Regions from separate parts of the Saccharopolyspora sp. ASAGF58 genome, predicted to be linked through region 2. Evidence: riboswitches for the same ligand, from Rfam matches in the RefSeq annotation. Region 2 holds a riboswitch; the other holds the start of a gene.
The links. A riboswitch is a leader RNA that binds a small molecule or an ion and turns the genes downstream of it on or off. The one in region 2 is predicted to bind glycine.

Region 1 (14,381 bases), 1.3 Mb from region 2:
TGATCACCTCGAAGTGCAGGTGCGGGCCGGTGGACTCGCCGCGGTTGCCCATCGTGGCGATCTGCTCACCGGCATCGACCCGCTCGCCGACGCTGACCCCGACGGTGTTGATGTGGCCGTAGACGGTGATCGTGCCGTCGTCATGCTGCACCCGGATCCACAGCCCGAAGCCGCTGGCCGGGCCGGCGTCGATGACCTTGCCGGCGGCCACCGACCGGATCGGGGTGCCGATTTTGTTGGCGATGTCGATACCCCTGTGGCTGGTGCCCCAGCGCGAGCCGAAGCCGGAGGTGAAGGTGCCTTCGGCGGGCTTGACGAAGCCGCGCGCCTTCCGCTCCCGCTCCTCGGCCGCTCGCTTGGCCTCGGCCGCGGCCCGCTCCGCCGCCGCTACGCGGGCCGCCTCCGCGCGGACGGCCTCCGCGCGAGCCTGCTCGATCGCCTCGCTCTTCTGGACCTTCTGCGCCTCGGCGTAGGAGTCGTTCACGATCTGGCTGGCGAGCAGCCGGACCGTGGCCGGCCTCGTGTCGGTCCCGGTGACGGCCAGGCTAAGGTTCTTCGAGCCGGCCAGCGGGTGCACGAGAAGCTCTTGCTCGGGGCCGGCGGAGGCTGCCATCGGCTGACCGACCGCGGCGAAGGCGCCGCCGGCGACCACCGTCGCGACGAACTTGTTGCGGACCAGGAGTGCGGCCTTCGGGGGATGGCCGCCCTCCTTGCGGTGCTTGCCCATCTTCACCTTCCGTCTCGGGGGGATCCGGTCGCTGCCCGCCGGGGGATTGCGGGTGATGCCTCTCGGGGGCGAGACATCGACGTGATCGAACCGTGACGTACGAGCAGTGAAAGTAGCTGAGGGTTATCGACAGGCGCAACCATTAACCCGTTTAGTGGGAAAAAGGCGCACAGTTCCCGCCCAAACAAACACTCTCAGTGTTTGACGAAGATGACCATCAAATAACGGCCGCCCGGAAGATTCTTTGCTGGGCCGAGCGCCGCCGACGGCCCGCCGGAAACTTCCCCAAAAAGTTCAAGACGCGTCCCGTTTTCGCTGGTCCAAAACGGCGACGCGAAGGCCGGGCGCCCCGGACGCAGCCGACGCCGACGCCGCCGCCGCGACCCGGTCAGTGCACAATGGACACTGCGGCGAGCCGCCACCCGACCGCGTCGATCACACCTCGGCGAGATCAATCCGCCCCGAAAGTGGCCTTGGGCACACACTGCGCGAGACCGCGCCGGAGCCTTCCCGCACCCTGGGTGGACTAGTTGAACAAGGCGGGCGAGTTGAACGAAGTGGACAAGGCGGACAAGCAATCCGCCGAAGCGGTCGGAAGTTGACGCACCGCGAAGATTTACCCACGTGCCGTATCGCAGGGATCAACCGAACGAGTTACTGTTCGGTAGTCCGTGTGGAAGCCCCCCGACACACGGTAGGTGCCCCGGGATCGGAGTTCACACTCCGCGCCCGGGGCACCGCTCCCCGAACACCACGTCCGATGGCGGTGGCCGCGGCGTTAGTGACGATTGTGCCCGGCCTCGTTGGTATATTCCAGCCGCCACGCGGCACAGTTTTGGTTGCAATTGCAGCACTGCCGAGACCGGTCAGCGGTCCTCGCGCAACGGGCTGGTGGCCTGGCGCCAGTTGACGGTGGGCCGCAGCGCGGCAAGGTCGACCCGCTCCTTGTACTTGTCCGCCACCCGGAACAACGACTCGATGAGCGTGTTCGACAGCAGGTGCGGCTGCAGCCCCAGCTCCACCAGGCCGGTGTGCTTGACGTTGTAGTAGTGCTCGCCCTGCTCGACCCGCGGGTTGTCCAGGTACTCGATCTCCACCGACCCCGCGAAGCTGTTGGCCACGATCTTGGCGATCTCCCCCACCGAGTACTTCTCGGTCATCTGGTTGAACACCCGGAACTCGCCGCGGTCGGCCGGGTTCTCCGCGGCCAGCCGGATGCACTCGACGGTGTCGCGGATGTCGATCAGGCCGCGGGTCTGCCCGCCGGTGCCGTACACCGTCAGCGGGTGGCCGAGCACGGCCTGGATGACGAACCGGTTGAGCACGGTGCCGAAGATCGCGTCGTAGTCGAACCTGGTCGCCAGCCGGGTGTCACGCGCGGTCTGCGGGGTTTCCTGGCCATAGACGACGCCCTGGTTAAGGTCGGTGGCGCGCAGCCCCCAGATCCGGCAGGCGAACTCGATGTTGTGGCTGTCGTGCACCTTGCTCAGGTGGTAGAACGAGCCCGGCTTCTTCGGGTACAGCATGCGGTCGGTCCGCCCGTTGTGGGTGACCTCCAGCCAGCCTTCCTCGATGTCGATGTTCGGCGTCCCGTACTCGCCCATCGTGCCGAGCTTGACCAGGTGGATGTCGGGGTCGACCTGCTGGATCGCGAACAGCACGTTGAGGTTGCCGATCACGTTGTTCTGCTGGGTGTACACCGCGTGCCGGCGGTCGATCATCGAGTACGGCGCGGCCCGCTGCTCGGCGAAATGCACGATCGCGTCGGGCCGGAAGCCGGCGATCATCTCCGCGGTGAACTCGCCGTCGACCAGGTCGCCGTAGTAGCACTTGATCGACTTGCCGGAGACCTCCCGCCAGGCGTCCAGGCGGACCTGCATCGGCTCGATCGGCACCAGGCTGTCCACGCCGAGCTCGTGGTCGTAGCCCCGGCGGGCGTAGTTGTCGGCGACGGCGACATCGTGGCCGCAGTCGGACAAGTGCACAGCGGTTGGCCATCCGAGGTAGCCGTCTCCTCCGAGGACGAGGATTCGCACGCCTTCACTCCCCCTGTATTCACCCATTGGATACAAACATCCGGCATGGTCTCATCCCGCGACCATTTCACGGCGGGCTCCCCTTTTCCTTTCCTAACACTGAGAATTCGCTGAGACCGGACTCTGTATGGTGCGTCGGGAGCAAACCGCGACATCCCGAACGGAGACGGCATGGCGACAAGGGCCACCGAGAGCACCAACGCTCGGCGCCGCTATTGGCGGTTGCTCAGCCGTTTCGCGGCCGCTTCCGCGGTGGCCACCGGAATCAGCCAGCTCGTTTTCCTGCTGTCGTACTCGCTCGGCGCCACACCGGTGCCGGCCACCGTGCTGGCCTGGCTGGCCGGTGCGATTCCCAACTTCGTGCTGAACCGGCGGACCTGGGGCGGCGGCGGCCGGGCCGCGCTGCGCGGCGAGGTCCTGCGCTACGGCGCGATCTCGGTGGGCACCGCGCTGCTCGCCGCGCTGGCCACGCACAACGCAGAAGTACTCGCCCACGCGCTGTTCCCGGAGGCCCGGGCGGCGCAGGTCGTCGTGGTCTGGGGCGCTTTCCTCGGTACTTACGCGGTGATGTTCGTGGTCAAGTTCTTCCTCGTCGACCGGTTGGTGTTCACCGCCCGGCGTTCCCGCCACCAGGTTTCGAGCACCACCCGCGCGTAGCGGTAGCCATAGCGGAAGTTGTTGCCCTTTTTACTGACACCGGCGGTGCGCGCCAGCATCCGCATCGGCTGCTCCCGCACCCGGTAACCGCGGCTGAGCACGCCGACCAGCAGCTCGGCGGACTGGTACTGCGGCTGCTCCAGGGGCACCGAGTTGGGCACCTCGGCCAGCATGCCGCGGAACCCGAACGACGTGTCCGTGATGCGCCGCCCGGTCAGCGCGCTGACCAGCCAGGCGAAAACGTGGGTGCCGGCGCGGCGGATCAGCTGGGGGCGCTCGTTGCTGCCCAGCACGCGGGAACCTGTGACGAAATCGGCGTCGCCGTCGATCAGCGGCCTCAGTAGCTTCGGCAGCTCGGTGATGTCGTACTGGCCGTCGGCGTCGGTGGTGATGATGTAATGCGCACCGCGCTCGACGGCCAGGTGGTACCCGAGCCTCAATGCGGCACCCTGGCCCCGGTTCGTGGGGACGATGCAGGTCTGCGCGCCGTGCTTCAGCGCGATCTTGGCGGTGTCGTCGGTCGCGCCGTCGACCACCACCAGCTTGTCGACGTCCAGGTCGCAGCTGCGGGCGGGAATGCCGTCGAGCACCTCGCCGATCGACTCCTCCTCGTTGTAGGCGGCGATGAGCACGACGACCGGGGCGAACCGGTGGTCACCGCAGCGCTCGGCGTAGTCCGCCAGCGCCGCCCGGTCCGCCTCGCTCGGTAAGGTCGTGGGCATTTCAGCTCTCCTTCGGGGATGTTGTTCGTCCGGGGCGGCGGCCGGTCAGCGCGGTCACGCCGAGCGCGCCCGCGATCGGGATCAGGACCAGGCCGGGCAACTGGTAGCGCCAGGAGAATTCCATGGCCGCCGCGGTTGCCAGCACGGTGGCCGCCACCCCGGCCGGGAGCAGGCACACCGCGCGCAGCCCGGAACCGCGGGCGCGGCCGACGCCGAGCACCGCCAGCGCGGCCACCACCAGCGCGCCGCCCAGGACGACGCCTGGCGTGTAGCCGCCGCCGAGCTGGTAGGCGCGCAGGAACGCGGCGAGGCCCGGATCGACCGAGAACGTGCCGTCGTCGTAGCGCTCCGTCCACTCCGCGAGGTACCAGTCGGCAGCGAACGCCGGGTAGTGCAGCTGGAACTGCCAGCGATCCAGCGGCACGTCACCGGGAGTTTGAGTGCGGGTCGGGGCGAATCCCTTTAGGAAGTCCGTGACCATCCCGCCGGCGATGTCCAGCGGCTGGTGCAGCAGAACCTTGCGGGTGAACGAGCCCTGCGCGGCGGAGACGTCCATGTCCGCCGGCAAGAACTTGTCGACGTTCTCCTGGACGTGCCAGAAGTGGATGTAGAAATCGATGCCGTTGGCGGCACGGCGCTCGATCGGTTCGGCCGGGCAGACCAGCTTCTCCTGCGGCGTCAGGTCCAGGTGCTCGCAGTCGGCGACCACGGCCGCGCGGCCGTACAGGGCGCCGCCACCCGAGCCGCCGAGGCCCAGCGAACCGGTCCACGCCAGGTGGTAGAGCGAGTAGCCGGACACGCCGACCGCGAACCCGCCGACCAGCGCACCAGCTGCGATCAGCCGTCGAGACCAGCCGTCACGCGGCCGCCAACCGGTGGCCAGCAGCACGAACACGGCCGCCGGAACCACCAGCGTCACTCCCACGACGCGCACCACCACCGCCGCGGCCAGCACGATCCCGGCCAGCGCGGCGAGCTTGGGGCCGGGCGCGCCCCACCAGGTCAGCACGTAGATCGCGGCCAGCAGCAACACCTGGAACAGAAGATCGGACATGATGTTCTGCTCGATCTGCAGCTGGTAGGCGTCCAGCAGCACGGGCGCGGCGGCCAGCGCCGCGATCCAGGCCCGGACCTCGAAACGACGCAGCAGCGCGTAGATCCCGACGCCGAGCCCGAGGCCCAGCAGGTGCTGCACCGCCGCCACGCCGGTCAGGCTGCCCACCGCCAGCAGCGGCCACAGGAAGAGCTCGTAGCCGATCGGGTTGATGCCGCCGGGGAAGAACGCGCCGACGTCGTCGAGGTAACGGAACGAGTCGATGTAGAGCAGCGCGGGCCGGTAAGCCAGCTGCACCACGATCCGCAGGGCCAGTCCGGCGAGCAGCAGCAGCGCCAGCAGCCAGTGCCGGCGGAGGACGCGCGTGAGCGCGGTGCTCATCGCGCCCCGCGGAAGTCCGCCCAAACGGTGCGCAACCCCTCGGTGAGCTCGACGTTCGGGGCGTAGCCGAGTTCGCGCTGCGCCTTGGCCACGTCCACGATCACCGCGGGCATCTCGCCGTTCTTGGCCGGCACGTGGTCGACCGGCACGGGTTCGCCGGTGGCCGCGCGGACCGCGTCGATGAGCTCCAGCACGGAGATCGACCGCCCGCGGCCGATGATCGCGGTTCCGGTGTACTGCTTGTCCCACGCGGCGAGGACGCCCTGCACCACGTCGTCGATGTGCACGAAGTCGCGGGACTGCGAGCCGTCGCCGTAGACCTCGACGCCGCGGCCCGCCAGCGCGGCGCGCATCAGCCTCGGGATGAAGCTGTCCTTGTGGCCCATGCCGGGCCCGTAGATGTTGGTGAAGCGCAGCGCGCAGGTGGCCAGCCCGTAAGCGCCGGCGTAGCCGGAGAGCAGCATCTCGCACGCCGCCTTGGTGGCGCCGTAGGGCGTGAGCGGGCGCAGCGGCAGCGCCTCGGAGATCGTGCCGCGGCCGATGTCGCCGACCACCGCGTTGGTGGAGGCCAGCACGAACCGGCGGACGCCGCGGGCGCGAGCCAGTTCGAGGAGTTCCTGGGCGACCGCGACGTTGTTGGCGTAGGTCTCGGCGGGCTGGTCCACCGAGCGCAGCACCGAGGTGATCGCCGCCAGGTGGATGATCCCGGCCGAGTCCGCCGAGACCGCGGCCTCCCGGACCGCGGCGTCCCGCAGGTCGCCTTCGACGTGGGTCACCAGGTCACTGCGCAGTTCGGCGGGCGGGGCCTGGGTGTCCACGATGGTCACCCGGGTGCCGCGCTCCAGGAAGGCGCGAACCACTGCTCTGCCGACGAAACCGGAACCACCCGTGACGGTGACGGTGTCTGCTGCGTTAGCTGCATTTGCGGCGGAAGGATTAACGCTGCTTGGCACGCGCCGACTCTAACCGCCACCGGATTCGCTCCGGTTCACGCCCATCCCGATCGGATTAACCGCCCAGATGTTCCCGAAGTCCGTTCAGCCCGGTTCGGTAAACGCCCTGGGCGAAGGTCTCGTCCATCTTCTCTTCGTCGGCGGCATCGGCGTCCCAGTGCGAATACCACTCGACGAAGCTGTGCCCGGTGTCGGTGATCGGCGCGATCCGGATGGTGGAGCGGTAGCTGCGCACCGGGAACGGGCTTTCCACGAATTCGTAGGCGTAGCTGCGCTCGGTGTCGTCCAGCGCCACCAGCCGCTCCCGGACCGCCCCGCCGTCGGCGAGCGTCAGGTGCCGGACGCAGCCCACCGCGTCGGCCGCGCCGCCGCCCTCGATCTCGCTGCGCTCGATCGCCGGGTGCCACGTCGGCAACCCGTTGAAGTCGCGCACCGCCTGCCAGACCTGCTCGGCCGACGCCTCGATGACCGCGCTCGTGTAGGACTTCGCCACCGCTTGCCTCCTCAGAACCTGAGTTTCATGAACGCCTTGGCCTGTTCGGTCAGTGCTTGTTCGGTGGGCAACCGCTCCATGCTGCTCGCACCGTAGAACCCGTGGCAACGCTTGGTCCGCGAAAGCACGTACGAGGCGTCTTCCGGCATCGAGACCGGCCCGCCGTGGCAGAGCACCAGCACGTCCTCGCGGACCTCGGTCGCCGCCTGCGACCACTCGTCGATCAGCGCCACGCAGTCGTCCAGCGACTTTGCGGTCCCGGCGCCGATCGCGCCGCCGGTCGTCAGCCCCAGGTGGCACACGATGATGTCGGCGCCGGCCTCGGTCATCGCCCGGGCGTCGGCGCTGGAGAACACGTACGGCGTGGTCAGCAGGTCGGCTTCGCGCGCGGCGGCGACGAGTTCGACCTCCAGGCCGTAGCCCATTCCGGTCTCCTCCAGGTTCGCCCGGAAGGTGCCGTCGATGAGCCCGACGGTCGGGAAGTTCTGGATCCCGGCGAACCCGAGGTCGCGCAGCTCGCGGAGGAACCGGTCGCGCAGCATGAACGGGTCGGTGCCGTTGACGCCGGCCAGCACCGGGGTGTGCCGCACCACCGGCAGCACCTCGCGGGCCATCTCCACCACGACATCGTTGGCGTTTCCGTAGGCCAGCAGCCCGGCCAGCGAACCGCGCCCGGCCATCCGGTAGCGGCCCGAGTTGTAGATGACGATCAGGTCGATGCCGCCGGCCTCTTCGCACTTGGCGGACAGGCCGGTGCCCGCGCCGCCGCCGATGATCGGCTCGCCGCGCTCGGCCTTGGCGCGGAACCGGCGCATCAGTCCGGCGCGGTCGAATCGGCTCATCGTGCCTCCTGCCTGGTTCGCTCGGCGGATCCGGTGATCTCCCGGAACGCCGCGACCAGCGCGGCGGCGAACTCCGGATCGTTGATGTTGTGCGGCACCCGCTCGACGCGCCGGTCGGCGGTCTGCCGCACCCGGCTCTCCAGCGTCTCGAAGAGGACCGCATCCGCGCCGGGATCGCAGAAAGGCTGCCCCGGTGAGTCCAACATGGACACTCCGCCGGCCGGGAGCAGGAACCGCACCGGGCCGTCGCAGGCGTTGAGCTTGCCAGCGATGAACTCCGCGATCCGGCGGCACTCGCCTGCGGACGTGCGCATCAGCGTGACCTGCGGGTTGTGCACGTACAGGTTGCGGGCCCGGTACTGCGGCGGAACGGTTTCCAGCGCGCCGAAGTTCACCATGTCCAGGGCGCCGCACGAGCCGACGTAGGGCACTCTGGTCCGGGCGATGGCGTCCAGGCGCTGCTCCCCCGCGCTCATCACGCCGCCGGCGATCAGGTCGCAGACCTCGGTGGTGGTGATGTCCAGGACGGCGCGCACGAGGCCGTCGTCGACGAGCTTCTCCATGGCCCGACCCCCGGTTCCGGTCGCGTGGAACACCAGCGGGTCGTGGTCGGCGGCCAACTGCTCGGCTACCGCGGTCACGCACGGCGTGGTGACGCCGAACATGGACAGCGCGATGGCGGGTTTGTCCTCGGCCGCTGGCAACGAGTGGGTCACCGCGCCCAGCAGCGCGTGCGCGGCGTTTCCCAATACCTGGCGGGAAATCCGGTTCAGCCCGGCGACATCGGTGACCGACGGGAACATCGCGATGTCGGTGGCGTCCACGTAGGGCGAAACGTCGCCGGAGGCCACTGTGGACACCATGACCTTGGGCACGCCGACCGGCAGCGCGCGCATCGCGGGCGTGATCAGCGCGGTGCCGCCCGAGCCGCCGAGCCCGATGACCCCGTCGACGTCCTGCGCGACCAGGAACCGCTCGAACGCCGCGGCCATCGCGGTGACGGCCGATCCCCGCTCGCCGGTGAACACCGCGTAGGCCCCGTCCGGGTGGTGCGCGGCGACCTCGGCGGCCGACACGTCGGCGTCGGAACTCCCACCCGCGGTGGACAGGTCCACGGTGATCACGGGGTGCCCGCGGGCGATCAGCCCGGCGACGTAGAGCAGCTCAGCGGCCTTGGTGTCGAACGTCCCGGCGACGTACGCGCTGCCCACCACTAGTGCGTCACCGGGACAGCAACTCCAGCAGCTCAGCATCTTCCGCGAGGAATCGGCGCACCTGGTTCGCCCGGAACTCCTCGTGGCGGGCAAAGTACTCGCGCAGCGCTGCCACCGCGATCTCGTGCATCGACCGGCCCTCTCGCTCGGCTACATCGCGGAGCTTCGCGTTGTCGTCGTCGTTAAGCCGCAGAGTCATGGCCATTCCGAAATGGTATCGCGTGGTATCAGCTGATACCACATGCCCTTGGGGCACGAGAAGGCCCCCGGCGCCTTGGGTTCTTGGGTTCTAATTAGCGGGCACCGGGGGCCTTCGTCAGGGTTTTCGGTCAGTGGCCCTTGCCGCCCTTGCCGAAGAACTTGTTCTTGACCTGGTCGATCTTCTCCTTGTTCTTCGGGTCGGTGGCGTACTTCTTGGCCTGGTCGATCACCTTGCGGCCCTGCGGGCTGCTGGCGAAGTCGGCGACCTTCTTGAACAGAGACATCGTCGCTCCCGGCGGTTCGGAGTCACGGCTGTCACCAGGCTACCGACAAAACGGGCAGAGGTCTTCTCGCGAGGACAGCCCCGACGTGGCGTATCCCGCACCGCTGCGCAAAACGAGCCCGGAAACAGAGTTCAGCCGAGCACGCCGCTGATCGACGCGTGCCCCTTCAGGAGGTTGCGGGCGACGGTGCGGCGCTGGATCTCGTCGGTGCCCTCGAAGATGCGCAGCAGCCGCAGGTCGCGGTACCAGCGCTCGACCGGCAGCTCCTTCGTGTAGCCCATGCCGCCGTGCATCTGCAGCACCCGGTCGACGATCTCGTTGGCGCGGGTGGCCCCGAAGAGCTTGGCCACCGACTGCGCGTGCCGGGAATCCATGCCCTGGTCCACCTGCCAGGCTGCCTGCAGCACCAGCCAGCGCAGCGCCTCGATCTCCACGGCGGAGTCGGCGATCATCCACTGGACGGCCTGGCGCTCGGCGATCGGCTTGCCGAACGTCTCGCGGGTCTTGGCGTACTCCATGCCCATCTCGACGAGCCGTTCGCAGGCGCCGAGGGCGCTCGCGGGCAGCAGGTAGCGGCCGCGGCCGATCCACTGCATGGCGAGCTTGAAGCCGTGGCCGACCTCGCCGAGCACGTTGCGCTCCGGAACGCGCACGTTGTCGAACACCAGCGCGGCGGGCTGCCGCTCCCACGGGCCCATGATGTCGATCGGCTCGGACTTCCAGCCCGCGTCCCGGTCGGCCAGGAAGCAAGTGACCCCGCCGTTGGCGCCCTTCTCCTTGTCCGTGACGGCGAAGACCATCACGAAGTCGGCGTCGATGCCGCCGGTGATGAACGTCTTCTCGCCGTTGATCACCCACTCGTCGCCGTCCTTCACGGCGTTGGTGCGCAGGTTCTTGGCGTCCGAGCCGGCGCCCGGCTCGGTGATCGCGAAGCACGACTTGCGGGTGCCCTCGATCGTCGGGAGCAGGTAACGCTCCTTCTGCTCGTCGTTGGCGTAGTACAGGATGTTGTCGGCGTAGCCGCCGAAGCGGAACGGCACGAACGTGCGGCCGAGCTCGACCTCGATGAGCGCCGTCATCACCGCCGACAGGCCCATGCCGCCGTACTCCTCGGGCGTCTGCACGCCCCAGAACCCGGCCCGCTTCGCCTTGTCCTGCAGTTCCCGCTGCTCGTCCTTGGTCAGGCCGCGTTCTCCGGCCCGCTCGCGCCGCAGCACCTCGGGCTCCAGCGGCACCAGCTCGCGCCGGACGAAGTTGCGCACCCAGTCGCGGATGTCGCGCTCTGTGTCGGAAAGCGAGAAGTCGACCATCGCCGGATCCCCTTTGGTACAGGCACGTGGCTAACGCCGTTAGTTTTGGGCAGCCTCCAAGCGCTGTCCATGCGGCGCCTGGCCGCAGCGCTAGGCGTGCGCAAGGCGTCGCTTTACAACCACTTGTCGACCCGCCCGGGTTGACTCCGGTCACGTTCAGTTCGTAGCGTCGGCGTTCGCACAACCGAATACCGCGCCGATGACGTCGTGCGGGAGAGACTCCGGCCCCCGAGCAACCTCGGGACACCGGAGCGCCGAAGGAGCAATACTCCCCAGCAAACTCTCAGGCACCGGCACCGCACGGCACCAGGCGAACACGGAGAAAAGCAGGAGCAACGCGCTTCTCGCCCACGGTGCAAGCCGCCCCTCGCGGGGTGGCGAAACTCTCAGGCCAATGACTCCGGGGAGACCGCCCGACCAGCGCAAGCCCGCGCAGGTCGGGGTCGAGGTGTCCCCGATAAGGTTGGGCGCAGTGAGCTGACCGGCCCTCGACTGCCGACCGGCGCCCACCAGGAGGAGTCGCACCATGTCGTCGCCACGACAGACGCCCTTGCACCGAGTACACGAAGCCCTCGGGGCGACATTCACCGAGTTCGCCGGTTGGCGGATGCCGCTGCGCTACTCCGGCGACACCGCCGAGCACAACGCGGTGCGCAACAGCGCCGGCCTGTTCGACCTAACCCACATGGGTGAGATCCGGATCAGCGGCCCGCAGGCCGCCGAGGCGCTGGACTACGCGCTGGTCGCCAACGCCTCCGCGATCAAGCCCGGCCGCGCCCGCTACACGATGATCTGCAACGCCACCGGCGGCGTGCTGGACGACCTGATCGTCTACCGGCTCGGCGAGCAGGAGTTCCTGGTGGTAGCCAACGCGGCGAACGCCGCCGTGGTCTCGGCCGAACTGGCCGAGCGGCTCGGCGGCTTCGACGCCGAGCACCAGGACGTCTCCGACGACTACGCGCTGATCGCCGTGCAGGGCCCGAACGCGGTCGCCATCCTCGCCCCGCTGACCGACACCGACCTCGCCGAGGTCAAGTACTACGCGGGCTGCCGCAGCCAGGTCGCAGGCAAGGACGTGCTGCTGGCGCGTACCGGCTACACCGGCGAAGACGGCTTCGAGCTGTTCACCGCGCCCGGCGACGCGGAGGCCGTCTGGCAGGCGCTGACCGAGTCCGGCGCGCAGCACGGCCTGCAGCCTGCCGGGTTGTCCTGCCGCGACACGCTGCGGCTGGAGGCGGGCATGCCGCTGTACGGCAACGAGCTGTCCGCCGACCTCACGCCCTTCCAAGCCAGCCTCGGCCGGGTGGTCAAGCTGGACAAGCCCGGCGACTTCGTCGGCAAGGACGCGCTGGCCGCCGCCGCGGAGAAGCCCACCGAGCGCACGCTGGTCGGGCTGAGCACCGACCAGCGCCGGGCGCCCCGGCACGGCTACCGCGTGCTGGACGCCGACGGCGCCGAGATCGGCGTCGTGACCAGCGGTGCCCCGTCGCCGACCCTTGGCCACCCGATCGGCATGGCCTACGTCGACCGCGACCACAGCGAACCCGGCACCCAACTGCAGGTCGACATCCGCGGCAACAACGTCGCGGTGCAGGTCGTCGAGCTGCCGTTCTACCGCCGCAATGCCTGACGAGATCGAACCAGGAGGCAACACCATGTCGACACCGGACCTGTTCAATGACCAGCTGGCCGCGGTGGATCCCGAGGTGGCGGCGGCGGTCGGCGCCGAGCTCAACCGCCAGCAGACCACGCTGGAGATGATCGCTTCGGAGAACTTCGCACCACAGGCGGTCCTGGAGGCGCAGGGCTCGGTGCTGACCAACAAGTACGCCGAGGGCTACCCGGGGCGCCGCTACTACGGTGGCTGCGAGCACGTCGACGTCGTCGAGCAGCTGGCCATCGACCGCGTCAAGGAGCTCTTCGGGGCCTCCTACGCCAACGTGCAGCCGCACTCCGGGGCGCAGGCCAACGCGGCGGCGATGTTCGCGCTGCTCAAGCCCGGCGACACGATCATGGGCCTGGACCTGGCCCACGGCGGTCACCTCACGCACGGCATGCGGATCAACTTCTCCGGCAAGCTCTACAACGTGGTGCCCTACCACGTGCGCGCCGACGACCACCGCGTGGACATGGACGAGGTCGCCCGGCTGGCGCGGGAGAACAAGCCGCAGCTGATCATCGCCGGCTGGTCGGCGTACCCGCGGCAGCTGGACTTCAAGCGGTTCCGCGAGATCGCCGACGAGGTCGGCGCGTACCTGATGGTCGACATGGCGCACTTCGCCGGTCTGGTGGCCGCCGGGCTGCACCCGAACCCGGTGCCGCACGCGCACGTCGTCACCACCACCACGCACAAGACCCTGGGCGGCCCGCGCGGTGGCGTGATCCTGTCCTCGGACTCGGAGTTCACCAAGAAGTTCAACTCTGCGGTGTTCCCCGGCCAGCAGGGCGGGCCGCTGGAGCACGTGATCGCCGGCAAAGCGGTGGCGTTCAAGATCGCCGCCGGTGAGGAGTTCGCCGACCGGCAGCGCCGCACCGTGGAGGGCGCGCAGATCCTGGCCGAGCGGCTGCTGGCCGACGACGCCGCCAAGGCCGGTGTGCAGCTGGTCTCCGGCGGCACCGACGTGCACCTGGTGCTGGTGGACCTGCGCGACTCCGAGCTAGACGGCAAGCAGGCCGAGGACCGGCTGCACGAGATCGGCATCACGGTCAACCGCAACGCGGTGCCCAACGACCCGCGGCCGCCGATGGTGACCTCCGGCCTGCGCATCGGCACCCCGGCCCTGGCGACCCGCGGCTTCGGCAAGGACGACTTCACCGAGGTCGCCGACATCATCGCCGAGGCACTCAAGCCCGGCTTCGACGAAGCCGCCAGCGGCAAGCTCCGGGCCCGCGTCGAAGCCCTCGCCGCCAAACACCCCCTCTACCCGAACCTCTGATCGGAAGGCTTTGCCAGGAGAAGAACCTGTTTTCGATCCTAAGTGGACCATGCTGGAACGGGAAAAGGCCGTATTCCAACTGGTTCAACCCCCCTTGCGGGCCCTCGCCGGATGCCGGATTATCTGCGCAGTTTCGGCGAAACACGCTGGCGAGTAAGGAGTCCACTTCGATGAGCCAACCAGTGGCCGAGGAGTACCGGAAGGATCTGAGTCCCCGGCACATCAACATGATCGCGATCGGCGGGGCGATCGGGGTCGGCCTGTTCCTGGGTTCAGGCAAGGCCCTGCACCAGGTCGGCCCCGGCCTGATCCTGATCTACGCCATCGCCGGGCTGATGATCTTCTTCGTGATGCGGGCGCTCGGCGAGCTGTTGATGTACCGACCGGTCAGCGGGTCGTTCGCGGAGTACGCGGGCGAATTCGTCGGCCCGTGGGCGAAGTTCGCGGTCGGCTGGGGCTACTGGCTGGTGTGGATCGTCACCGGCATGGCCGAGATCACCGCTGTCGGCAAGTACTTCCAATTCTGGTTCCCGACGATCCCGCAGTGGATCCCCGCGCTGGGAGCACTGAT
Region 2 (14,381 bases):
GCTTGCTGGTTGGCGTTTTCGCGCGAAATCGGCGTTCGCCGTGCTTGCTGGTTGGCGTTTTCGCGCGAAATCGGCGTTCGCCGTGCTTGCTGGTTGGCGTTTTCGCGCGAAATCGGCGTTCGCCGCGCATGCCGGATGGCGATTTCGCGCAGTGATGATGTGGGTGGTGATCGTCCGGGGTGTCAGGTGGCGCTCGACCAGCTGACCACCACCGGGCCCTGCGCCCACATCGGCTGCCTGATGACCGCGGCCGAGGCGTTCCAGCATGACATCCAGGCGTTCGTGGCCGCCGACGCCGTCGCGGACTTCTCGTTGGCGGAGCACCGGATGGCGCTGGACTACGCGGCCAAGCGGTGCGCCGTGGTGGACACCTCGGCGGCGCTGGGGCGGCCGCTGGTGCTGCACGGCTCCGAAGTGGCTTGACGAGTTCCGGGGAGAGCGTGGGGATGTCGCAGACGTTGACACTGGAAGACGTGCGGGCGCAGGTTGCCGAGCTGCTTTACGAGGAACCGGCTGAACTGACCGACGAGGAGAACCTCATCGACTGGGACCTGGATTGGGTGCGGATCATGTCGCTGGTGGAGAAGTGGCGCCGCCTGGGCGCCCAGATCACCTTCGCCGACTCGCCGAGCGCCCGACCCTGGCGGAGTGGTGGGCGGTCCTCGACCCCAAGGGTGCCCCTCACCTGTTCAACGACTCAGTCTTGCCAGGGGATTTGGGGGGATCGGTGGTAGTCGATGCCCGATGCCGCCAGTCGCGGGGCGTGGGTGGCCAGGCGTTGGCTGAAGGACTCCCAGTTCTGGGCGGACTTGGGAGACCAGCCGAGTTCGGCGATGGCCGGTAGCCGGGGGAAGGCCATGAACTCGATGTGGTCCGAGTTCTCCAGGGTTTCCGACCACAGCGGTGCCTCCACGCCGAGGATCGACTCCTCCGGCACGCCCTTCAGGTAGCTGCCCGGATCCCAGCCGTAGGCGTCGGCGACCTCGATGTAACCCGCCCAGTGCAGGCCCAGCTCGGTGTTCTCGTCGTACTTCTGGTCCAAATAGGACTTATTCGCCGGCGAGGCCAGGATCTTGTTGCCCCGGGCGACCGCATCGGTGAGCAGCGGGTCGAAGTCGGTGGTGCCCCAGTACTGCAGCACCGCGTCGCCCTCCGGAGCCGCCTTGCCGTACTCGTGCCAGCCCAGCGCGGTCTTGCCGTACTTGGCGGGCAGCGGGATCACCCGCTCGAAGAACTGCTTGTAGTCCTCGTCGGTGGTCGAGTGCGCCTCGTCGCCGCCGATGTGCAGGTACGGCCCGGGGGTGATCGCCGCGATCTCCCGGACGACGTCTTCGACGAACTGGTAGGTGATCTCTTTGTCCACGCAGAACGAGCTGAAGCCGACCTCGATCCCGGTGTACAGCGGCGGCGCGACGCCGTCGCAGTTGAACTCGGGGTAGGAAGCGAGCGCGGCGTTGGTGTGGCCGGGCATGTCGATCTCCGGCACGACGGTGATGTGCCGGGACGCGGCGTACTCGACGATCTCCGCGTAGTCCTCCTGCGTGTAGTACCCGCCAGGGCCGCCGCCGACCTCGGTGCTGCCGCCGTGCTCGGTCAGCCGCGGCCAGCTGTTGATCTGGATCCGCCAGCCCTGGTCGTCGGTGAGGTGCAAGTGCAACCAGTTGATCTTGTAGCGGGCGACCTGGTCGATGTAGAGCTTGATCTGGTCCACGGTGAAGAAGTGCCGCGCGACGTCGAGCATTGTGGCCCGGTGCTCGAACCTCGGCTTGTCGACGATCTCGCCGCCGGGCACGGTCCATGGCCCGGGCTGCTCGGTCGGGCTCTCGATCGCGGCGGGCAGCAGCTGGCGCAGCGTCTGCACGCCGTTGAACAGGCCCTCGACACTGGTCGCGTGTATGCCGATGTTGTCGTCGGCCGCCTGCAGTCGATACCCGGCCGCGCCGAGCTCAGGCGATCCGTCGAGCGCCAGCGAGATGTCGCCGGAGCCGAGCGCGCGCTGGTCGACCGGCACCGGGAATCCGGTGGCCGGGCGCAGGATTCCGGCCAGGTACTCGCCGGCCTCGGCGGCTTCGCCGGCGGCTTTGACCGAGGTCTGCCCGGTCAGTTCGAAGGTGGTTCCGGGGGCCGGCTGCACCGACTCGGGGGCGGGGATGATGTTTTCCATCGCGGTGTTCTCCACGGCTGGTGCGCCGCCGACGGGAGCTACGAGCCCACCGGTGAGCAGCGCACCCGCCACGACGGCGAGCGCTGCCTTGCGAACCGTCGGTAGGGGCGGTCTGGTCATGTGTCTCGCTCCATGATCGGGGAACGGCCCCATAAAGGTATAGACCAAATTTGGAACGGACAGCCTCCAACTGGGCGTATCGGGCCTACCTGCCAGGTTCCTTCGCGGCAAACCATGCCAACCCGAAACGAAACATATTTACCCAGCTCCCCCAACAGTTGGGCCCCCCTCGCCGCGAAGCGCGGGCCGCAGCTTGTCCAGCACCCCCGGGTCCTCGATGGTGGAGGGCACCTTGGTGTCGCCGGTATCGGCGATCTCGCGCATCGACTTGCGCAGGATCTTCCCGGAGCGGGTCTTGGGCAGCCCGTCCACCACCGCCACGTCCCGGAACGCCGCCACCGGCCCGATCTGCGCCCGAACCGCCGCGACCAGCTCGTCGCGCAGCGTCTCTTCGGCGATGTCCACACCGGACTTCAGCACCACGAACCCGCGCGGCACCTGTCCCTTCAGCGAGTCGTGCACCCCGATCACCGCGCACTCGGCGACCGCCGGATGCTCCGCGAGCACCGCCTCCATCGAGCCGGTCGACAACCGGTGCCCGGCGACGTTGATCACGTCGTCGGTGCGGCCCATCACGAACAGGTAGCCGTCGGCGTCGATGTAGCCGTTGTCGCCGGTGAGGTAGTAGCCGGGGTAGCGCGACAGGTAGGACTCGTGGAACCGCTCGTCGGCGCCCCACAGCGTCGGCAGCGTGCCTGGCGGCAGCGGCAGCTTGATGCAGATCGCACCGTCGGTCTCCGGAGGCAGCGGCTGCCCGGCCTGGTCGAGCACCACGACGTCGTAGCCGGGCACGGGCACTGTCGGCGACCCCGGCTTGACCGGCATCGGCTCCAGCCCGCGCAGGTTCGCGCAGATCGGCCAGCCCGTCTCGGTCTGCCACCAGTGGTCGACCACCGGCACGCCGAGCCGCTTCGATGCCCAGTGGTAGGTCTCCGGGTCCAGCCGCTCGCCGGCCAGGAACAGCGTCTGCAGGCTCGTGGTGTCGTGGGCGGCCAGCAGCTCCGCGTCCGGGTCCATCCGCTTGATCGCCCGGAACGCGGTCGGCGCGGTGAACAACGCCTTGACGCGGTGGTCGGCGATGACCCGCCAGAACGCACCTGCGTCCGGCGTGCCCACCGGTTTGCCCTCGTAGACCACGGTCGTCGCCCCGGTCAGCAGCGGCGCGTAGACGATGTAGGAGTGGCCGACCACCCAGCCGACGTCCGAGGCGGCCCAGAAGACGTCACCCGGCCCGATGTCGTAGATGTTGGCCATCGACCAGCGCAGGGCGACCGCGTGCCCGCCGTTGTCGCGCACCACGCCCTTCGGGCGCCCGGTGGTGCCCGAGGTGTAGAGCACGTACAGCGGATCGGTGGCCTTCACCGGCACGCAATCGGCCGGTTCGGCCTGCGCCAGCGCGTCCTGCCAGTCCACGTCGCGCTCGCCGAGTTCGGCGAGGGCCTGCTCGCGCTGGAACACGATCACCCGCTTCGGCTGGTGCTCGGTCATCCGCAGCGCTTCGTCGACGATCGGCTTGTACTCGACGATCCGGTTCGGCTCCAGGCCGCACGACGCCGCGACGATCAGCGTCGGGCGGGCGTCGTCGATGCGCGCCGCCAACTCCTTCGGCGCGAAGCCGCCGAAGACCACCGAATGCACCGCCCCGATACGCGCGCAGGCCAGCATCGCCACGACGGCCTCGGAGATCATCGGCAGGTAGATCACGACGCGATCGCCCGGCTCGGCGCCCTGCGCCCGCAACGCCCCGGCGAACAGCGCCACCCGGTCCAGCAGCTCCCGGTAGGTCCAGCGGCGCACCTCGCCGGTCATCGCCGAATCCCAGATCAGCGCCGTCTGCTCGCCGCGGCCATCGCGGACGTGCCGGTCCAGCGCGTTGAAGCAGGTGTTGAGGACGCCGTCGGGAAACCACCGGAAGAACGGATCCCCGGTGGCGTCCAAGGCACGCGAGGGTGCCTGCTCCCACTCGATCGCGGCCGCCGCGTCGAGCCAGAAGCCCTCCGGTTCGGCCAGGCTCCGCCGGTAGGCCTCGGCATACGCACCCATGACCACATTCCTCCCGCTCCCGCCGCGATGTCGCCTGTGGTCCTACCGCACAACGCGGAGTAGCGCCAGGGTCACCCGCAGCGAAGTGCGAAACGCTTTTGTCACAACCGAAACACGGATGATCGGACGAGCGGTGACCGGACTTCGGTCGCGCTGAGCGCCGTTCGGATATCCGGATGCACTTCGGCGACACAACGTGTCCGTTTGGCGCTGGGTGGCCGGATCGGCGCGACAGAGCGTGCTCGGCCGAACACAATCAATCGAAGTCGATGATCGGGCTAACACCACGGCGCATCGCGCCGACAACCGAATCGGAGGTGCTACAACGATGAGCACGGAACCGGCCCTGTCTTCACAGGCATTCGCCGCCCAGTCCGCCGAGGCCGCTGCCGCCGGGGTTGAACCCGCACGCAGCCCGTCCGCCGAACTGCCCACCGCGCCGTGCAGCGTGGTGTGGAGCGGTGGCCATTCCTACGTTCGCGAAGGGTCCACCGGGGCTCGCTGGGCGGGTGTCGACGACCGAGGCCGGGCGCGGTTCCTCACCGATGCGGATCTCCGCCGCCGCGGCTGGAGCCATAGGCAGGCCTAGGCCGCGCCGGTGGCCGACGGCTCCCGCCGCGCGGAGCAGCCCGATCGACCGGCTTCGCGGGAGCCCGGCCGCCAAGTGTGTTGTGCGAGGAATGTGAGACCCTGATCTGGCCGGGATGCACAAGTTGCGTCCGAAGTGGGGGCAGGCCGCACAACCATTCAGGGGAGGCTCGTGGTGCAGGATGCTGAGCGCACCACGGAGAACACCACGAGCGGAGACGGCGGGATGAACGCCGGTCCGGCGGGCCAGGAACCCGCAGCAGGACGACCCGATCCCGGCATAGCCCGGATCCGGGAGGCGGCCGCGGGTGTGTGGGCCGATCCGTGGTGGACGCTGCCGAACCTGCTCAGCGTGATCCGGCTGGCCGGCGTGCCGGTGTTCCTCTGGCTGCTGCTCGGCCCCAAGGCCGACCTGCTCGCGCTCCTGGTGCTGGTGATCAGCGGCATCACCGACTGGCTCGACGGTAAGCTCGCCCGCTGGCTCAACCAGTACAGCCGCATCGGCGAACTGCTCGACCCGGCCGCCGATCGCCTCTACATAGTCGCCACCCTGGTCGCCTTCGTGCTGCGCGACGTGGTCCCCTGGTGGGTCGCCGCCGCGCTCGTCATCCGCGACGTGGTGCTCACGCTGTGCCTGCCGGCGTTGCGATGGCACGGTTACGAGCCGCCGGACGTGCACTACCTTGGCAAGGCCGCGACCTTCTGCCTGATGTACGCGTTCCCGCTGTTGCTGCTGGTGCAGGAGGACTTCCCGCTGTCCGATGTGGTGCGCCCGATCGCCTACGCCTTCACCTGCTGGGGCGGCGCGCTCTACCTGTGGGCCGGCATCCTCTACCTCGGGCAGGTGGTGGCGGCGGTCCATCAGGCCCGCGCCAAACCGGTCTGAGCACCGCTCGGTCGTCCCGCGCGAAGGGCACCTCCCGTTGAGCAAATCGGCAAGAGGTGCCCTTGGTGCGGCATGGGTGCGGCATGGGCTCGAGAGTCGCCTTGCGGCCTGTGCCGCGTGGTGAATACGCTCGCCGAGCCGATCACGTGAACCTCGTGGCCGGTGATCCACAGCACCAGCGGACCAGGAAGGCGGGACCACGTGGCGGCCCCGGACGAGATCAAGTACACCGAAGAGCACGAATGGGTTCAGCGCACCGGCGACGACACGGTGCGCATCGGGATCACCGAATACGCCCAGCAGCAGCTGGGCGACGTGGTGTTCGTGCAGCTGCCGGAACCCGGCCAGCAGGTCACCTCTGGCGAGTCGATGGGCGAGGTCGAGTCGACCAAGAGCGTCTCCGAGATCTACGCCCCGGTGAGCGGCGAGGTGATGGCCCGCAACGAGCAGCTGGAAGACGAACCGGAGCTGGTCAATTCGGCACCGCTGGGGGGCGGCTGGATGGTCGAGCTCAAGCTCGCCGACCCGGCCCAGCTGGACGCCCTGCTCGACGCCCAGGCCTACCAGAAGCTGACCGAATCCTGATCCGACCAGGCAAGATCGTCGGACTGTCGGGGGCCGGTAGGAAAATGTCGGGAGTCCCGCGTTCCGTGCTTGTACCTGCACTGTACGTTGGGTACATACTTGGCACGATCTATCCGCGTAGAGGAGAGCTCAGGTGAGCCAATTCCCCGGGCACGGCGATGTTCCGCCGGAGCAGTCACCGGAGACCACCTCGGTCTTCAGGCCCTTCCTCTCGGAGCCGGAAAGCACCGAGAGTGCGTCCCCGGAGCCCGCCGCCGCATCCGCATCCGCATCCGGGGTCGATGCGCTGCCCGCAGGGTCCGCCCTGCTGGTGGTGAAGCGCGGCCCCAACGCGGGGTCGCGATTCCTGCTGGACCGGGAGACCACCAGCGCGGGACGACACCCCGACAGCGACATCTTCCTCGACGACGTCACGGTTTCCCGTCGGCACGCCGAGTTCCGGCGCGAGGGCAACGACTTCGTGGTCGTAGACGTCGGCAGCCTGAACGGCACCTACGTCAACCGGGAACCGGTGGACACCTCGGTGCTCGCCAACGGTGACGAGGTGCAGATCGGGAAGTTCCGCCTGGTGTTCCTTACTGGTCCGATCGATGGGGGCCCAGGCGCCCGCTGAGGACGCCCTGGGAACGACTTGTCGACCCGCCAGCGGGGCGACGCCGAAGCGGCGTCGCCCCGCTAGCGCGTCAAGGTACTGCGCAGCCGAGATCAACTGCATCCTCGCACGGGGAATTTCCCGACGTCTCAACCGGTTTCCACGTTGCAGCGGTCCTCTTTCCACCGGCCCAACGGGGCGGTGGGCGGTGTATCGTGCTGGTAATGCTCGATAAGGAGCTCAGCCAGTGGTTCGGGCCAGATGCACCGGCAGGAAGGCCGCGAATTCGGTGGTCGACCAGACCGCTAAGGGATGGGCGTGTCCGCCGCAACGCGGGTAGCGTCGGAGGCGTCGGTGCGCGATCCTCGACGGGGATGTCACGCTTCGGCGCGCTGGAGGAGGCGATGTGACGATGAGCAGCGAGATGCGCGTCGTCGGCGTGCGAGTTGAACTACCAGCAAACCAGCCGATTCTGCTGTTGCGCGAGGCGCACGGCGAGCGTTACCTGCCGATCTGGATCGGCTCGGTCGAGGCGACCGCCATCGCACTCGAGCAGCAGGGTGTGCGGCCGCAGAGACCCCTGACCCACGACCTGCTGAAGGACGTCATTGGGGCCCTGGGACGCGACCTTGAACAGGTGCGGATCACCGATCTCCAGGACGGCACCTTCTTCGCCGAGCTGGTGTTCGACGGGGATGTGCGGGTCTCGGCGCGGCCGAGCGACTCGGTGGCGCTGGCGCTGCGCATCGGGGTGCCGATCCACGCCGACGAATCGGTGCTGGACGAGGCCGGGCTGATCATCCCGGACGAGCAGGAGGACGAGGTCGAGAAGTTCCGCGAGTTCCTCGACTCCGTGTCGCCGGAGGACTTCCGCGGCGCGGACACCTGAGCCTGCCGATCGACCCGACGAGACCTCCCGGCCCCCGTCCGCGCGCTGCGGGCGGGGGCCGGGTCGTCCGGGTGCCCGCGCGTCGCGTTGACCTCCCCGCGGGGCAGGCATACCGTCGAACTTACGCGAATTGCCCCGGTGTGATTCGGCCGCTGGGCGGTGTTCGCGGCCCCGGATCGCGACGGTCCGGGAGCTGGTGATCGTCGTCGTCGGCTTCGTGCCGGACGAGGGGAGGCAGGCGTGGTCGAGGAAGCGCCCAACCGGGAGGCTGCCGCGGAGCAGGGCGAGCTGTTCCCCGACGCCGCACTGCCGGACGAGCTGGTCGGCTACCGGGGCCCGGCCGCCTGCCAGATCGCCGGCATCACCTACCGCCAGTTGGACTACTGGGCGCGCACCAAGCTGGTCGGCCCGTCCATCCGCAGCGCCGCCGGCTCCGGCTCGCAGCGCCTCTACTCGTTCAAGGACATCCTGGTGCTCAAGGTGGTCAAGCGACTGCTGGACACCGGGGTTTCGCTGCACAACATCCGGGTCGCGGTGGACCACCTGCGCAACCGAGGAGTGCAGGACCTGGCCCGGCTCACGCTGTTCAGCGACGGGACGACGGTCTACGAGTGCACCTCTGCCGAGGAGGTGGTCGACCTGCTGCAGGGTGGCCAAGGGGTGTTCGGCATCGCCGTCAGCGGCGCGATGCGCGAGATCAGCGGCACCATCCACGACTTCCCGGCCGAGCGGGCCGACGGGGGCGAGCTCGTGCCGCTGGTCGACGACGAGTTGTCCCGCCGCCGGCGCGACCGGCAGGCTGAAACGGGCTGATCGCGGCGGGCCCCGGCCGGGTGGTGTGCGGCCGGTGACATCACGGGTCCGCTCGATCCCCTGGTCGGGTAAGCTGCGGCACATCGCCGACCCCGTGCGGGAGAGTCCGGCCCGGCTTCGGCCGTGGTCGGCGCCGAAGGAGCAAACCTCCCCGCCAACCTCTCAGGCCACCTGGACCGCACGGGCGAGATGCCTCTGGAAAGAGGATGCACCACGGCTGTGGTGCATCCCGCCGACGGTGCAAGCCCGGTTCCCGGGTGAAGCTCTCAGGCGTTCGCTTCGCGGACAGTGACAGAGGGGGAGAGCAGGCAGTTCCGGCTGTTCTGCCGCCCTTTGCCCGCCGCGACAATTGAGGTTTGGCGATGACCGACGTGACGCACGATCGCATTCCACTGGCCGCCCTGGAGCACGGAACGCCGTTCGCCGACCGGCACGTCGGGCCGATGCCGGCGGAGCTTGCCCGCATGCTCGACGTGATCGGCGTCGGCTCGTTGGAGGAGCTGGGTCAGAACGCCGTGCCGGACACCATCCGGGAAGGCGACCTGCAGCTGGCGCTGCCCGAGCCGGCCACCGAGTCCGAGGCGCTGGCCGAGCTGCGCGAGCTCGCGCGCCGCTGTCGCCCGCACGCCGAGATGATCGGGCTGGGCTACTACGGCACGGTCACGCCGCCGGTGATCCTGCGCAACGTGCTGGAGAGCCCGGCCTGGTACACCGCTTACACCCCGTACCAGCCGGAGATCTCGCAGGGTCGGCTCGAAGCGCTGCTGAACTTCCAGACGATGGTGGCCGACCTGGCCGGGGTGCCGGTGGCCAACGCGTCGATGCTCGACGAGTCCACCGCGGCGGCCGAGGGCATGACGCTGGTGCGCCGCGCGGGCCGGTTGAAGTCGCCGCGGTTCGTGGTGGACGCCGACACGCTGCCGCAGACCATCGCGGTGATCGAGACCCGCGCGGAGCCGCTGGGCATCGAGATCGTCGTTGCCGACCTGTCCGCCGGCGCGCAGGCGCTGCCGGAGGACGAGTTCTTCGGCGCGCTGCTGTCCTACCCGGGTGCCTCCGGCGCGGTGCGCGACCAGGAGCAGATCATCGCCGAGGTGCACCGGCGCGGCGCCAAGGTCGTCGTCGCGGCCGACCTGCTGGCGTTGACGCTGCTGCGCTCGCCCGGCGAGATCGGCGCGGACGTGGTGGTCGGCAGCACCCAGCGATTCGGGGTGCCGATGGGCTTCGGCGGCCCGCACGCCGGATTCATGGCCGTGGCCAAGGGACTCGAACGGCAGCTGCCGGGCCGGTTGGTCGGCGTGAGCGTCGACGCCGACGGCAACCAGGCCTACCGGCTGGCGCTGCAGACCCGCGAACAGCACATCCGCCGCGAGAAGGCCACCAGCAACATCTGCACCGCGCAGGTCCTGCTGGCCGTCGTGGCGTCGATGTATGCCGTGTACCACGGCCCCGCCGGGCTGCGGTCCATCGCGACCCGCGCGCACCGGATGGCCGCCGTGCTCGCCGAGCAGCTGCGCCGCGGCGGGGTCGAGGTGCTGCACCGGGAGTTCTTCGACACCGTCGTCGCGAGGGTGCCGGGCAAGGCCGACGACGTTGTCGCCACGGCCCGCCGGGGCGGCATCAACCTGCGCCGGGTGGACGCCGACCACGTCGGGATCAGCTGCGACGAGACCACCACGCGGGCGCATCTGGCGGCGGTGTGGCAGGCCTTCGGCGTCACCGTCGGCGACGCCGACGAACTCGACATCGAGACGCCGGACGCGCTGCCCGTGGCGCTGGAGCGCACCTCGGAATACCTGACGCACCCGGTGTTCCACACCCACCGCTCCGAGACCTCGCTGCTGCGCTACCTGCGGCAGCTGTCGGACAAGGACATCGCGCTGGACCGCAGCATGATCCCGCTGGGCTCGTGCACCATGAAGCTCAACGCGACGGCCGAGATGGAGCCGATCACCTGGCCGGAGTTCGGTTCGCTGCACCCGTTCGCGCCCGCGCAGGACGCCGAGGGGCTGCTGTCGATCGTCAAGGACCTGGAGACCTGGCTGGCGGAGGTCACCGGCTACGACGCGGTGAGCCTGCAGCCGAACGCCGGTAGTCAGGGCGAGTTCGCCGGGCTGCTGGCGATTCGCGCCTACCACCGCAGCCGTGGTGCCGCCGACCGGGACCTGTGCCTGATCCCGGCGAGCGCGCACGGCACTAACGCCGCCAGCGCAGTGATGGCCGGGATGCGGGTGATCGTGGTCCGCTGCGACGACACCGGAAACATCGAGCTGGAGCACCTGCGCGAGCTGGTCACCGAGCACGCCGACATCCTCGCCGCGATCATGATCACCTACCCGTCCACGCACGGCGTGTACGAGGACACCGTGCGCGAGGTGTGCGGCCTGGTGCACGACGCGGGCGGCCAGGTGTACGTCGACGGGGCGAACCTCAACGCCCTGATCGGCTTGGCGCGGATGGGCAAGTTCGGTTCCGACGTCTCGCACCTGAACCTGCACAAGACGTTCTGCATCCCGCACGGCGGTGGCGGGCCGGGCGTCGGCCCGATCGGCGTGCGCGAGCACCTGGCGCCGTTCCTGCCGAACCATCCGATGCAGCCCGCGGCCGGACCGGTCTCCGGCGTCGGCCCGATCAGCGCCGCGCCGTGGGGCAGCGCCTCGATCCTGCCGATCTCCTGGGCGTACGTGCGGATGATGGGTGCCGACGGCCTGCGCCGCGCGACGCTGACCGCGGTGGCCGCCGCCAACTACGTCGCCCGCCGCCTGAACACCTACTTCCCGGTGCTCTACACCGGCAAGGGCGGCTTCGTGGCGCACGAGTGCATCCTTGACCTGCGGCAGATCAGCAAGACCAGCGGAATCACCGTCGACGACGTCGCCAAGCGGCTCGCCGACTACGGCATCCACGCGCCGACGATGTCTTTCCCGGTGGCCGGGACGCTGATGGTCGAGCCGACCGAGAGCGAGAACCTGGCGGAGCTGGACCGCTTCTGCGAGGCGATGATCGCCATCCGCGCGGAGATCGACAAGGTCGTCGCCGGGCAGTGGCCGGCCGACGACAACCCGCTGGTGGGCGCCCCGCACACGGCGGCCTCGCTGGCGAAGGACTGGGACCACGCATACTCCCGCGAGGAGGCGGCCTACCCGCTGGGCACCGATGTGGTGAAGGTGTGGCCGCCGGTGCGCCGCATCGATGGGGCCCGCGGCGACCGCAACCTAGTCTGCTCCTGCCCGCCCCTGGACGCCTACCAGTCGTGAGGGGACGTCCGTTGGGAAGCGCCTCCGGTCCGCCGTTGCGGCCGGGGGCGCTTCCGCGTTCGGGGTGGGTGCGACACGCCCGGCCGGGTTCGGTTTGCGTGCGGTGTGGGCGGGGTGACACGGTGGCCCGGTCATCTGACCGGCTCCGAGAGGAAGTGGAGCAATGCTCACCATCAGTGAGAGCGCGGCGGAGGTCATCAAGCTCGTCCTCGTCGGCGGCGACTCTCCGGAAGGTTCCGGCCTGCGCATCGCGCCGGCCGAGCAGGGCCTGCAGGCGTCGATCGCCGACCAACCGCAGGCCGGCGACGAGGTGATCGAGGAATCCGGCGTGCGGGTGTTCCTCGAATCGCAGGTCGCGACGTTGCTCGGCGACAAGGTGTTGGACGCCGAGCAGGACGCCAACGGGGAACTGGCGCTGGCCGTTCGCGACTGACCGAAGGGACTTGAACCGTCGGCTCGGGTGTTTTGCCCGGGTCGACGGTTTTTTGCGCCGAACTGCGACCTAGGACTCCTGCCAGGTACTGGTGATAGCGGTATTGCGGCAACTACTCTCGATGCGCAACTGCTCAGGTTGGGAGGGAATGCGTCGTGCAGACCACCACGCTCGCCATGCACATGAGTGACGGGCTGCTGAACGCGCAGACGGCGCTGCTGTTCGCGGTCGTGGCGATCGCCGGGCTGGCGGTCGCGCTGGCCAAGGCGCGGGCCGACCTGGACGACCGGACGGCGCCGATGGCCGGGCTGGTGGCCGCGTTCGTCTTCGCCGCGCAGATGATCAACTTCCCGGTGCTGCCCGGCGTCAGCGGGCACCTGCTCGGCGGGGCGCTGGCGGCGATCTTGGCCGGGCCGTGGGTCGGCGCGCTGTGCGTGGCGATCGTGCTCGTGGTGCAGGCGCTGCTGTTCGCCGACGGCGGGCTGACCATGCTGGGCGCGAACATCACCAACATGGCGCTGATCGGCACCGCCGTCGGCTACCTCGTCGCGCTCGCGCTGCGCCGCCTCGCGCTGCGCAGCCGCCCCGGGTTGCTGGTGACTGCCTTCGTCGCGGCCTGGGTGAACACCGTCGCCGCCTCCGGCGGCTTCGTCATCGAGTACGCGCTCGGCGGCGCCGCCGGTTACGGCACGGGCACCGCTGCGCTCGCGGTGGTCGGGGTGCACTGCCTTATCGGCATCGGAGAGGGCGTGATCACGGCCGCCACGGTGGGTGCGGTGGCAGCCGCCAGACCGGACCTGGTCCACCTGTTGCGCATCGGGACGCAGACGAAGGAGAACGTGCGATGAGTGCGTCGCGTCGGCGTTTCCTGTTGGTCTTCGGCCTGTTTATCCTCGTCATCGCGGGCGGGGTCGCCTACTTCGCGGATTCCGACCCGGACGGCCTGGACGCGGTCACCCAGCGCGGCTGCACCGTGGTCGAGACCGACCAGGGCGAGCGGTTGGACGGCCAGTGCATCGCGCAGCACGCCCAGGACCACGCGCTGGCCGGCGGTCCGCTGGCGGATTACGCCGTCGGTGGCGATGACCGCTGGACCGGGGTGGCCGGCGTGATCGGCGCGGTGGTCACGCTCGGTGCCGCGGGTGGTTTGTTCTGGGGCCTGCGTCGCCGGACCGGAGGCGAGTAGCAGTGGGTGCCGGCCACGCCGGCGCGCTGCATCTGCCCGGCGATTCGGCGCCGCACCGCATGCCGCCCGAGGTCAAGATCGTGGCGGCTTTCCTGATGGTGCTGTGCGTGGTGGCGACGCCGCGCGAGGTGTTCTGGGCTTTCGGCGGGTATGCCGGGCTGCTGTCGGGGCTGGTGCTGGTGGCCAGGGTTCCGCCGCGCTGGCTGGCCAGTCGCCTGCTGATCGAGGTGCCGTTCGTGGTGCTCGCGTTGGTGCTGCCGTTCACCGCGGGCGGCGCGACGACGGAGTTGGCGGGTTTCGCGCTGTCCACCGAGGGGCTGCTGGCGGGCTGGAACATCTTGGCGAAGGGCACGCTCGGGCTGGCCACCTCGCTGCTGCTGGCCGCCACGACCGCGCCCCGGGAGCTGGTGGTCGGCCTGCAGCGCCTGCGCGCGCCCAGGCTGCTGATCACCATCATCACGCTGATGCTGCGCTACGCCGAGGTGATCGTCGCCGAGGCCAAGCGGATGCGGGTCGCGCGGATCTGCCGCGGCCACGATCCGCGGTTCCTGTGGCAGATCGGCGCGACCGCGCGCGGGATCGGGAGCCTGTTCATCCGGTCCTACGAGCGCGGCGAGCGCGTGCACCTGGCGATGGTGTCACGGGGTTGGCAGGGTGCGATGCCCGAGCTGGGAGAATCGCGCCGGACATCATCGGCGGCGTGGTGGCTGGGCATGGCGCCACCGGCCGTCGCCGCAGTCGTGCTGGGAGTCGCCTTGTGGACCGCCTGACCGAATCACTGCCGGAGCGCACCGCCGAGTCGGATTCCGCTCCGGCGCTGGAGGT

Region 1: another riboswitch for glycine. It lies ahead of gcvT (glycine cleavage system aminomethyltransferase GcvT); the one in region 2 lies ahead of gcvP (aminomethyl-transferring glycine dehydrogenase).

The regions. Positions count from the first base shown of each region.
Region 1 covers NZ_CP040605.1:846,762-861,142, forward strand. The annotation lists gene FDZ84_RS03700 (M23 family metallopeptidase) at 1-727, opposite strand, end outside; gene FDZ84_RS03705 (NAD-dependent epimerase/dehydratase family protein) at 1,594-2,763, opposite strand; gene FDZ84_RS03710 (GtrA family protein) at 2,935-3,420, shown strand; gene FDZ84_RS40475 (glycosyltransferase family 2 protein) at 3,321-4,142, opposite strand; gene FDZ84_RS40480 (phospholipid carrier-dependent glycosyltransferase) at 4,144-5,577, opposite strand; gene FDZ84_RS03720 (NAD(P)-dependent oxidoreductase) at 5,574-6,530, opposite strand; gene FDZ84_RS03725 (SRPBCC family protein) at 6,586-7,023, opposite strand; gene FDZ84_RS03730 (phosphoenolpyruvate hydrolase family protein) at 7,035-7,865, opposite strand; gene FDZ84_RS03735 (Tm-1-like ATP-binding domain-containing protein) at 7,862-9,076, opposite strand; gene FDZ84_RS03740 (CopG family transcriptional regulator) at 9,087-9,278, opposite strand; gene FDZ84_RS03745 (hypothetical protein) at 9,409-9,564, opposite strand; gene FDZ84_RS03750 (acyl-CoA dehydrogenase family protein) at 9,696-10,874, opposite strand; glycine riboswitch at 11,075-11,183, shown strand; glycine riboswitch at 11,184-11,285, shown strand; gene gcvT (glycine cleavage system aminomethyltransferase GcvT) at 11,401-12,504, shown strand; gene glyA (serine hydroxymethyltransferase) at 12,530-13,810, shown strand; gene FDZ84_RS03765 (amino acid permease) at 13,981-14,381, shown strand, end outside.
Region 2 covers NZ_CP040605.1:7,630,301-7,644,681, reverse strand. The annotation lists gene FDZ84_RS35845 (hypothetical protein) at 1-205, shown strand, start outside; gene FDZ84_RS35840 (isochorismatase family protein) at 187-423, shown strand; gene FDZ84_RS35835 (hypothetical protein) at 447-734, shown strand; gene FDZ84_RS35830 (beta-N-acetylhexosaminidase) at 698-2,284, opposite strand; gene FDZ84_RS35825 (propionyl-CoA synthetase) at 2,423-4,327, opposite strand; gene FDZ84_RS35820 (hypothetical protein) at 4,656-4,916, shown strand; gene FDZ84_RS35815 (CDP-alcohol phosphatidyltransferase family protein) at 5,088-5,801, shown strand; gene gcvH (glycine cleavage system protein GcvH) at 6,003-6,386, shown strand; gene garA (glycogen accumulation regulator GarA) at 6,520-6,999, shown strand; gene FDZ84_RS35800 (bifunctional nuclease family protein) at 7,391-7,867, shown strand; gene FDZ84_RS35795 (MerR family transcriptional regulator) at 8,108-8,680, shown strand; glycine riboswitch at 8,768-8,869, shown strand; gene gcvP (aminomethyl-transferring glycine dehydrogenase) at 9,043-11,937, shown strand; gene FDZ84_RS35785 (HesB/YadR/YfhF-family protein) at 12,101-12,370, shown strand; gene FDZ84_RS35780 (energy-coupling factor ABC transporter permease) at 12,547-13,218, shown strand; gene FDZ84_RS35775 (PDGLE domain-containing protein) at 13,215-13,556, shown strand; gene cbiQ (cobalt ECF transporter T component CbiQ) at 13,559-14,326, shown strand; gene FDZ84_RS35765 (energy-coupling factor ABC transporter ATP-binding protein) at 14,314-14,381, shown strand, end outside.